3 regions of the Clostridium sp. CTA-17 genome follow, and region 3 is predicted to be linked to each of the others. Evidence: riboswitches for the same ligand, from Rfam matches in the RefSeq annotation. Region 3 holds a riboswitch; each other region holds the start of a gene.
What was found. A riboswitch is a leader RNA that binds a small molecule or an ion and turns the genes downstream of it on or off. The one in region 3 is predicted to bind cyclic di-GMP.
Positions count from the first base shown of each region.

Region 1: it holds a riboswitch for cyclic di-GMP, as region 3 does, so the genes downstream of both, ACYUCG_RS02330 (NPCBM/NEW2 domain-containing protein) here and ACYUCG_RS13025 (SpaA isopeptide-forming pilin-related protein) in region 3, are expected to answer to the same signal.
Region 2: it holds a riboswitch for cyclic di-GMP, as region 3 does, so the genes downstream of both, ACYUCG_RS06355 (NPCBM/NEW2 domain-containing protein) here and ACYUCG_RS13025 (SpaA isopeptide-forming pilin-related protein) in region 3, are expected to answer to the same signal.

Region 1 covers NZ_BAAABF010000001.1:538,205-541,497, reverse strand. Annotated here, with positions in the region: gene ACYUCG_RS02330 (NPCBM/NEW2 domain-containing protein) at 1-1,415, opposite strand, end outside; cyclic di-GMP riboswitch class I at 1,618-1,705, opposite strand; gene ACYUCG_RS02325 (hypothetical protein) at 2,027-2,416, opposite strand; gene ACYUCG_RS02320 (DUF3784 domain-containing protein) at 2,448-2,774, opposite strand; gene nagE (N-acetylglucosamine-specific PTS transporter subunit IIBC) at 3,045-3,293, opposite strand, start outside.
Region 2 covers NZ_BAAABF010000002.1:440,558-443,850, reverse strand. Annotated here, with positions in the region: gene ACYUCG_RS06355 (NPCBM/NEW2 domain-containing protein) at 1-1,908, opposite strand, end outside; cyclic di-GMP riboswitch class I at 2,042-2,125, opposite strand; gene ACYUCG_RS06350 (MFS transporter) at 2,353-3,293, opposite strand, start outside.
Region 3 covers NZ_BAAABF010000009.1:17,680-20,972, forward strand. Annotated here, with positions in the region: gene ACYUCG_RS13020 (RNA 2'-phosphotransferase) at 592-1,152, shown strand; cyclic di-GMP riboswitch class II at 1,427-1,510, shown strand; gene ACYUCG_RS13025 (SpaA isopeptide-forming pilin-related protein) at 1,570-3,293, shown strand, end outside.

The DNA.
Region 1 (3,293 bases), on a different contig from region 3:
TTATAATCATTATAAAAAGGATGCTCCTTAGCTTCTGATTCTAAATTTTCTATTTTGTCTAAAGTATTAAATTCTTCAGATACTTGACTCATAGTGCTATCTGTGAATAATCTACTCATTTTATCTCTTAACTGATCTTCTTTATAGAAAGTAAACTCTGATGCTAAAGCCCAGTTTTCATATCCTTTTTTAAATACAAATTTAACTCTTCTTGCTTCTGTTGGATTAAACTTAATTTCTATTGAGTCTTTTGTTACTTTACTGTTTCCTGAAGTAACTTTTTCAAAGGTATCTCCAGAAGTTGTCTTTGATGTATATATGTCAAAGGCCTCAGCAAATCCTCTCATATTTAAGTTTGTGTAAACTACTCTATCTAAAGTCTCTAATTTATCTAAAGTAATTATTACTTCATTTGTAAAATCAGAACTATTTTGCTTTCCAGAATGCCATTTTGTATTAACATCGCCATCAATAGCTCTATCTATTGTATTCTCTGCATAATTTCCTCCATTAGTCGTTATTGATGATGTATTTATCTTAAATAGTTCATTATATTTTTTTAATGATTCATCATTAAAATCTTTAAATTTACTTACTAAGGCATCCTTGTAAACTACATTGTTTCCTTGTAAAACTAACTTAGCATTTTCTATTATTTCTCTAAAACTCTCATAAAATGGATGATCTTTAATCTCATTTTCAAAAACATCTAATTTTTCTATAGTGTCAAATTCTGGATTCACCTTGTTTTTCTCTTCATTTGTGAATATAGAATTCACCTTATCCATGATTTTATCTTCCTTATAAAACCAAAACTCTGAAGCACTTGCCCAGTTTCTATCTGCTACTTTAAAGACAAATTTTATTTTCTTAGCTTGTACTGTATCAAACTTAAACTCCATAAGGTTTCCTGTTGACTTGCTTGTCCCTTGAGAAACTAATTTAAAGTCATCATCATTTCCAGTTTGTGAAGCATATATATCAAACTCTGTTGGATATCCCTTTCCTCTTGCTCCATCTTGTCTTGTTGCATATGCTATTCTATCTATTGATTCTAAATCATTAAATTCAACTACAACTTCATTTGTAAAATCAGAACTATTTTGTCTTCCGGTTTCCCAGTGAGTAGATAAATCACCATCTATAGCTTTATCTATAGAGCTTGATGAATATTGTCCACCATTATTTGTTATTGAAACTATTTCATTTCTTTGTACTTTATATTTTTCATTGTACCCTTCAAAATTTTCGTAGCTATTTAAATTGAATTGATTTATAGATGCTTGATTTATTATACTTTCCTCTATAGAAGTTATTTTTTTCTTTATAACCTCACTAGCATAAACATTTAAGATTGGACTTGCATTTGACATTATCATTGATGCAATAAGAATTTTAGATATTTTTTTCTTCATAATTTTCCCCCTCATATTTATATGTAACCAAGAGTTATCTACCTACGTCTATACCATATAATAGAGTGATCTTTTTTATTCAAAAAAAACTATCCTTAATATTAATTAAAGGATAGTTGCCTAAAAAATAGCTCTAAAAATAAATACATACTTTAAGTATATATTTATAAATTAACTCTATTAAAACAAAGAATATTAATTCTTCGGCAACTGGCTAGCATAGTTATAATATAACCTTAGCCCCTTTAGCTTTGCGTCTCTAGATTTCCCTAGGTTTGCCAATATATTATTTTAGTATTTATATAATACAAAAATTTAATTCTATATTCAATATAAGATATTATAAATTTTTATGTAATATTATAAAAAACGACTTATTATTTATATTTTTTTACAATTTATTCATCTTTTATAAGATTACTTTATAGATAAAATTAAATCCTAAAAAACCACTAATTTATAGATACTCAATTATAAACAATAAAAGCTAGTAAGAACTTTCCCTTTTCTCTTACTAGCTTTTTATTTATCCCTTTATGAATTATATTACTAATTTGTAAATTTAAATAAACACACGTATTTTTATAGTTTTATATTAATTTAAATCTATATTACTTTAGATCTTCTACTACCTTAGCCATAGTTAAAGCTAAATTATCACCTCTTGAATTGTCTCTAAAAAGATTAAATTCTTTATTAGTAGTTACTATTTTTACTTCTTCATTGTTATCTTTAGTAGTTACTGAAAATTCTTTTAAATCTTCAAATGGTATCTGATCAACCTCTCTTGTTTCTTCAGCATAACCTAAGGATGCATGTCCTACATGCTCTAAATAAAGAGAATCCTTAGTTGTAATTAGATTAACTTTATACGCAACATCTCCACCAGCTCTAGTTACTAAATTTGATATAAAATTTATAGCTGCATCTTTATTACTCACTTGTTTCATAACAGTAATTTTCATTAGAATATCGTCTTCTTTTAGATTTAATTTAAACATAAAAACACCCCATCTTCATATTTATTTGCAATTAATTTTTACCACATTTAAAGAATTGATCATATAAAGCTTTTATTAATCCCAAAACAATGATAATTCCTTGTGTTATCATTATAGCATTATAATATTTCTTATCTATAAATATACTAATAAGAGCAATTATTATTACACTTAATCCAATTATCAAAAAATCCATTCCGACAATTCTAGATACTTTCTCTTTATCATGCTTCTTTTCATCAAAGCCATTAAGAATATCTCCTGCATTAAAGTATTTAATTATTGTCCCTAAAAAGGTTAATATTCCTCCACCTAAAAAAGCAAGTACTAGAATTCCTGTTAAATCTGCTTGTTTCATAAAATCTCCCCAATCTATATTCTAATAACTATATTAATTTATTTTACAATATATACAAATTAATTAGAATTAAAATCTATACATTTATACAAATCATTTTAAATTCTATACAATTGGGGTTTCTTATAAAAAAATTCCAGTAGAAATATCTAACTACTCCACTGGAATTATTTTTAAATATAAGAGATACTTTATTATTTTTTTATTTAAAAGTCTTAATCTAAATATTAAACTTTTAATATAAAACCTTTATATTAACCATATTAATTATTATACGTAATTCTTAGACTTACAAAGCTTCTTAAACTCGTCAGCTACGAATTGTACTTGTGTTCCAACTATAACTTGAACACTTGTTTTTCCAGGTCTTATAACTCCTGAAACACCAGATGATTTTATCTTTTTCTCATTAACTAGTGTATTATCTTTTACTTCTAATCTTAATCTAGTTATACAGTTATCAATTGAAGTAATATTAGAAGGTCCACCTAGTCCTTCTAAGATGATTTTTGCAACTTC
Region 2 (3,293 bases), on a different contig from region 3:
TAACTCTTTCATTACTTCATTTTCATCTGATTTTCCTAGAATAAATACAGGATATTTACTTGCTCCTTCTATTCTTACCTTTGGTGCTCTTGTTTGATTATCACTTTTATAATTTGTAAAGAATAAATCTCCTCCTTGAATAACATCCTTAGGTATTCCATTAGATTCATAATTTATTTCTGGTATAGTTATTTCATTTTTACCAGGCTTTAATTGAAAGCTTGTTGCTCCACCATGTTGAGTTAAAGATTGTTTGTATAATAATGTTGGAGTAGGTTCCCCTTCTGCCACATCCACATATACATTTATTTTATCTCCAGCTCTAGCAGATAGTCCTGTTATTTGCCAGTCTTGAAAATTCCATACCTTTCTCTTTTTAGCTTCACTTATAGAGTCTCCTCTCATTTCTAATTCAAGTACATCCTCTTTTCTTGAATTAGAAATTAATGATTCAGCTAAGTCTATAGTTTCTTTAAAGTCATTATATAATGGATGATTTTTAGCTTTTTCTTTAAAGGCATTTATTTTTTCTAAACTATTAAACTTTTCACTAACCTCGCTCATAGTACCGTCTGTAAAAAGCTTAGATATTGAAGAATAAACTTCATCTGGCTTATAAAACATTAATTCATTTAAAGTTGCAGAATTTTGCTTAGACTTCTTAAATTTAAACTTAACTCTTTTAAATTCCGTAGGCTCAAATTTAGCTTCAACTAATCCCTTAGTAGCTTCATGGGTTCCTGTAGCAACTAACTTATATGTATCCCCTTTACTTGTTCTAGAAGCATATATTTCAACCTCTTCAGCAAAGCCTTTTAGGTCACTTTGTCTAGAACCATAAACTATTCTATCTAAAGTTACTAAATCATTAAACTCAACTTCAACTTCATTGTTAAATGAAGAATTGTTTAATGTTCCTGTTTCCCAATAAGTATTTACATCATTATCAACAGCTTTTTCAATATTTTGAGCAGCATAATGTCTTCCATTATTTTTTATTGATTTTATGTTTGTATAAGGCATTCTATATTGATTATTATAATCATCATTAAGATTATATGTTATTTGTCCTAAAGTTGCCTTAGTAGGATTCTCAGAAGTTTCTGTTAAAATAGCTCTAGCATTATTTAGTCCTTCCTTGTATAAATCATACATTGGATGATCTTTTAATTCATTCTCAAAGGCATTTAATTTCTCTAATGTATTAAATTCCTCAGATACTTTATTCATACTAGAATCTGTAAATAATCCATTAAACTTTTCATTTAATTTATCTTCTTTATAGAAGATGAATTCTGCTGATGAAGCCCAGTTCTGGTCAGCCTTTTTAAATTTAAACTTTAATCTTTTAAAATCAGTTGGATTAAACTTTATTTCAACTAAATCTCTAGTTGATTCTGTATATTCTCCACTGCTTACTAAGCTAAAATCATCTCCATCATCTGTAAGAGAAGCATATATTTCAAATTCCTTTGCAAAGCCTTTTCCCCTTGCAGAGTCTCTTCTTGCAGAATATACAATTCTATCTATATTAGTTATTTCATTAAATGTAACTACTACTTCGTTTGTGAAATTTGCATCATTAGGTTTTCCCGTTTCCCAATGGGTATCTAGATTCCCATCTATAGCTTTATCAATAGTAGAACTATTATACTTTCCACCATTATTAGTTATGGATTTTATATTTGATCTGCTGATTTGAAATTCTTGATTATAAGCGTCTAATTTATCACTATTATATAAATCAAACTTACTTACTCTTGCTTGATGTGATTCATCATTATGACTAGCTTCTACCTTAGAATTGTTTTTAGTGTTTAATTCCTGTGCTAAAACATCCATTGTTGTAGCAGAAAGATTTGTAATCATTGTAGCTAAAATTATAGCCGCTATTTTTCTCTTATTCATTTTCTCTCCTCCTGATTGACTTTCCCCTCAGAAGTGCATTTCTACTTACAATTTAATATAAGCTTGTACAAAATAAATTTTTAATCTACAACCTCCTCTCTAGTTATTATAAAACAAAAAGCTTAATGCACTCTTTGGCAACTGGCTGACATAGTTATAAACCTTAGTCCCTATAGCTTTGCGTCATTAGATTTCTCTAATTTTGCCCATTTTTTAAAGTTATAATATCATAAATTTTTTTAATTTTATAGTGTTTATAATAAATTTAATATTAAAAATAATCCTTTTAATATTTTATTAAAAAACTCAACATATTTATAATATTCTAAATTTTACAAATAAAAAACCTATAAGATAGCCTTTTTATATTGACCACCCTATAGGCTTTTAATATTTAGTTTTTTAAACTATTCTTTATAAACTTCTAAAATTTCATTTGTAATTTTACTTTTTCTCTCTTCTTCCGATTAAAGTCCAGTATAATACAAATGCAACTAAGGATATAACTGCTAACACTAGTAAAACGTTACTATATTGTATAGCTATTGAATCATTAAAAAGTCCAGTAAAGTTCTTTCCTAAATACTTAGTTTCCATAAATATTGCTACATATGTTATTCCTATTGAAGTAGCTATATTTAGGCAGAAATTATAGAAACCAATAGCAGTTCCTGTTTTTTCTTTAGGTATTGTTCTTGTTAATGTATCAATCATAGGTGCATACATTAAAGCAAATGAACTTGAGAATAATATCATTATAAAAATAAATACTAGTACTGATGTTTTTACAAATAAAGCTCCTAAAACAAGGCTAATTATTATACCTATTATAGCCATTTGAATACATTGCTTACTTCCTATTCTCTTAGAAACCTTTCCTGATAAAGCTCCTACAGTAGCAGCTAAAACATATGAAGGAACTAAAAGTAATGAAATTTGGTCTAATCTATAATTGTATATAGATTCAACTAAAAATGGAAACATAAATATAAATGCAAGTTGTACACTATATATAACAAATGCTACAAGTAATACTGATATAAAGTTTCTATTTGTGAAAAACTTAATGCTTATAAAAGCATTTTCATTTTTACTTATGTATATAAGGAATAACACAAGCGCAACTATAAATCCTATAAAAACTCCCCATTGGAATCCTGAAACAAAGATCATTAATGTTGCTGCAACTGTTGCAACTAATATAAATCCTATAAAATCAACATTACCAGCTTTAGCTTTTTCCTTAGGAATATATTTTAATATAAAAGGTAATATTACTAAAGTTAATAATGGAATTAAGAATAGTACTTGCCAACTTAAATATGTTGAGATATATCCTCCAGTAATTGTACCAATTACCTGTGAGATAGCATAACTACTTGTAC
Region 3 (3,293 bases):
GATTAAACTTCAACAAGCATATTAATTACTGTATATAAAATAAATTAAATATATATTAAAGTTAAAAGAATAATTTATATTAATTTTATTTATTAAAATAGAGTGAAATATTTAAGTTTTAATAGAAAATAGTATTATTTTAATATTTTATTCTTTAGTGACAGAGTTGTGACGTATTTTTGACGGAGTTGAAACCGGAGTTTTTCTAGTGATACCAATGGTTTTGACGGAAGTGACGGACTTTTTCCTTTTCTGGAATATAGGGAAAAAAATAAAAAAATATATAGTATACATGTATACATAGAAATAGAAAAAAGTCCGTCAAAGTCCGTCATAAGTCCTTCTAAGTAAGTTATATCAAGGCTTTAAAGTATGTGACGGACTTATAAAAGTCTGGTACAAGTCCGGCAAAGCGCTTTTAGAGATTAAATTCACATGGTCTAAGTGGTTAAAAAGGTACTATTTATGATAGAATTCTCTTATTAAGAAGATAATGATATTAATAATCTAAAATTTATTTTTGAAGATAATTTTATTATGCTTTATTAGGATAAGTTAGAAATATCATAGGAGAGTAAGGGAATTGGTGGCATGAAAAATAATGATTCAAAGATAAGTAAATACATAAGTTTAATACTAAGACATAAGCCAGAAGAAATAGGATTAAAACTAGATGAGCATGGATATTTAAGAGTATTAGATTTAATAGAGGGGATAGATAAGTCCTATGAAGGATTTAGCATGGATGATTTAGAAAGAATAGTTAGAGAAGACTCAAAGGGGAGATATTCTTTTAATGAGGATAAGAGCAAAATAAGAGCTAATCAAGGTCATTCAATTAAAGTAGATCTAGGCTTAGAGTCTATTAAGCCACCAAAGGTTTTATATCATGGTACTGGAAGAAAATATTTAGAGTCAATTTTGAAAAATGGACTTATAAAGAAGGAAAGACAGTATGTTCATTTATCAAAGGATATAGAAACTGCAAGTATTGTTGGAAAAAGACATGGCGATTTAGTTATTTTAGAAGTAGATTCAGAAAGTATGTTTAAGGATGGAATTAAGTTTTATTTATCTAAGAATAATGTATGGCTTTGTAATTATGTTCCAGTAAAATATATCAAAGAATTAAATTTAGACAAAATTATTTAAGATTATTTTAAGTTTAAAATATAAAATTAAGATGAAAAAATGATAAAGATTCGTGTCGAAAACATAAAAAAAACAAATCTTTATTGATAAGTTGATATTAAATTATATTAAAATTTATTGTATTAATAATAAAAACTTGATAAATTTAATAAACAATATTTGCTTAGAAAAAATGTATTTTGACAATTTTTTTAAAATACTGTAACATACAGATACAAATTGAAAATTGAATATTAAAAAGTAATGAGTTTTAAGAAATAATTAGTAAATACTAAAATATTATAGAAACGTTGATGTATATTCTGTATCTGGGCATCTGGGATATACTGAGTTAGTGATGCAACCGACTATATTTATAAAAATTATAAATATAGTCGGTTTTTTATTTTCCATTTTTAAGAGAGGAGGGCTTATTTTATGAAAAATAGTAAAAATTATAATATATTTACCTTATGGTCAATTATTATTTCTATGATATTGATTATGATCGCACCTGGAAGTATTGCTTTAGGAGAAGAATCAAAATCACTTCAAAATGATGGTGCTGTTGAAATTACAAGTGCTACTTTTGAAAGCAATACTGTGGCTAAAGATATAAGCAATAATTTACGGATTGACTATAAAATTTTAAATAAAGATAAGCTTAAAAATGGTGATAAAATTATCATTAGTTTACCAGATATATTTAAAGATATAGAACCTAAATGTCCTGAGCAGCATTTTAAAGACTTTGATGTTAAGGATGGAGTGGTAACTTTAACCTTTAATGAAAATGTAGAAAAAGCCGTAACGGGATATATGATTATAAGATTTGTAGGAAATAGTAATATTAGAAAGGGAGTAAGCTACCCAGTTAGTATTGATTTAAATGGTAGACCAAAGACTATTTATATAACAGGAGAAGAATATTCTAATCCTAGTTCAGGTGGTCAATATCCACTTATGTATAAAACTGCTAACTTACCAACAGCTGCTACAGATAATGGACATGGAAAGGAATATTACGGAGAAATAGTCAATAGAAATGAGCCAATACAATATTATGTAGAGATAAATTTAGGTGATGGTATAAATCCCAATACAAGAAGTTATCTGAGAAATGCTGATTTTATTGATAATATTCCAAAGGGAATGGCTTTAGATGTAAATAGTATATCCATAAAAAGAATGGGATATTATGATGAAAGAAGTACAGATGTTACAAAAGATTTTTGGGAGGGCAATAGAATTAAAGCTGATACCAAATATTTAGAAATAAGTTTTGGAGATATAAAATATGAACGTTACTCAATTAGCTATCAGACGCGAATTACTTCTACTGAAAGTGGGTATTTAAATAATGCTAACTTACATTATGATGGTGATAAGGATTTGCCTTCAAAACATTATTCAAAATTATCAAAGGATGCAGGGGCATTAAATGTTTATAAATATGTTGATAAGACAAAAGTAAAAAATGATCCTAATGATCAAAAAATTAAATATCAAATTAAGTTTGATTCTTATGGATACTTTTTAAAAGATACTTTAAATATTTTTGATAAATTAGATTCTAGATTAAGTGATATTAAAATTACAGCTACTGATCAATTTATAATTGATTTTGATGAAAATACAAAAGAGCTAGTTATTAAAAATAGTAATGAAAATATAGATGCTAAAAAACCAGCATATATTACCATAGAAGCAAGTATGAAAGGTGTAAGTCCAGGGGATGAAGTTAAAAACATTGCATACATAAATGGGAATCCAACCAATGAAGTTTCAACTAAAAAAAATCCTTTAGTGGAAATAATCAAGGTTTCTAAAGACGATGCAGAATCAAATTTACTTGAAGGAGCAGTTTTTAAACTAACAACTAAAGACGGTAAAACTGTTAAGGATGTGTACAATCAAGAAATTAAAACGTTTACATCGAGTTCTGAAGGGCCAATAAGGTTTGAATTACCTAATGGAGATTATAAATTAGAAGAAATAAAGGCTCCTAAGGGGTATAAACTTGATCAAACTCCTATTGAATTTACTGTAAATGATGAAAGTAAGATAGTTAAGGTTGTGGCTAAGGATGATCCTCTACCAACTACTTGTAACTTAGTTATAAACAAAATAAATGAAAAAGAAATTCCTATTTTAGGAGCTAA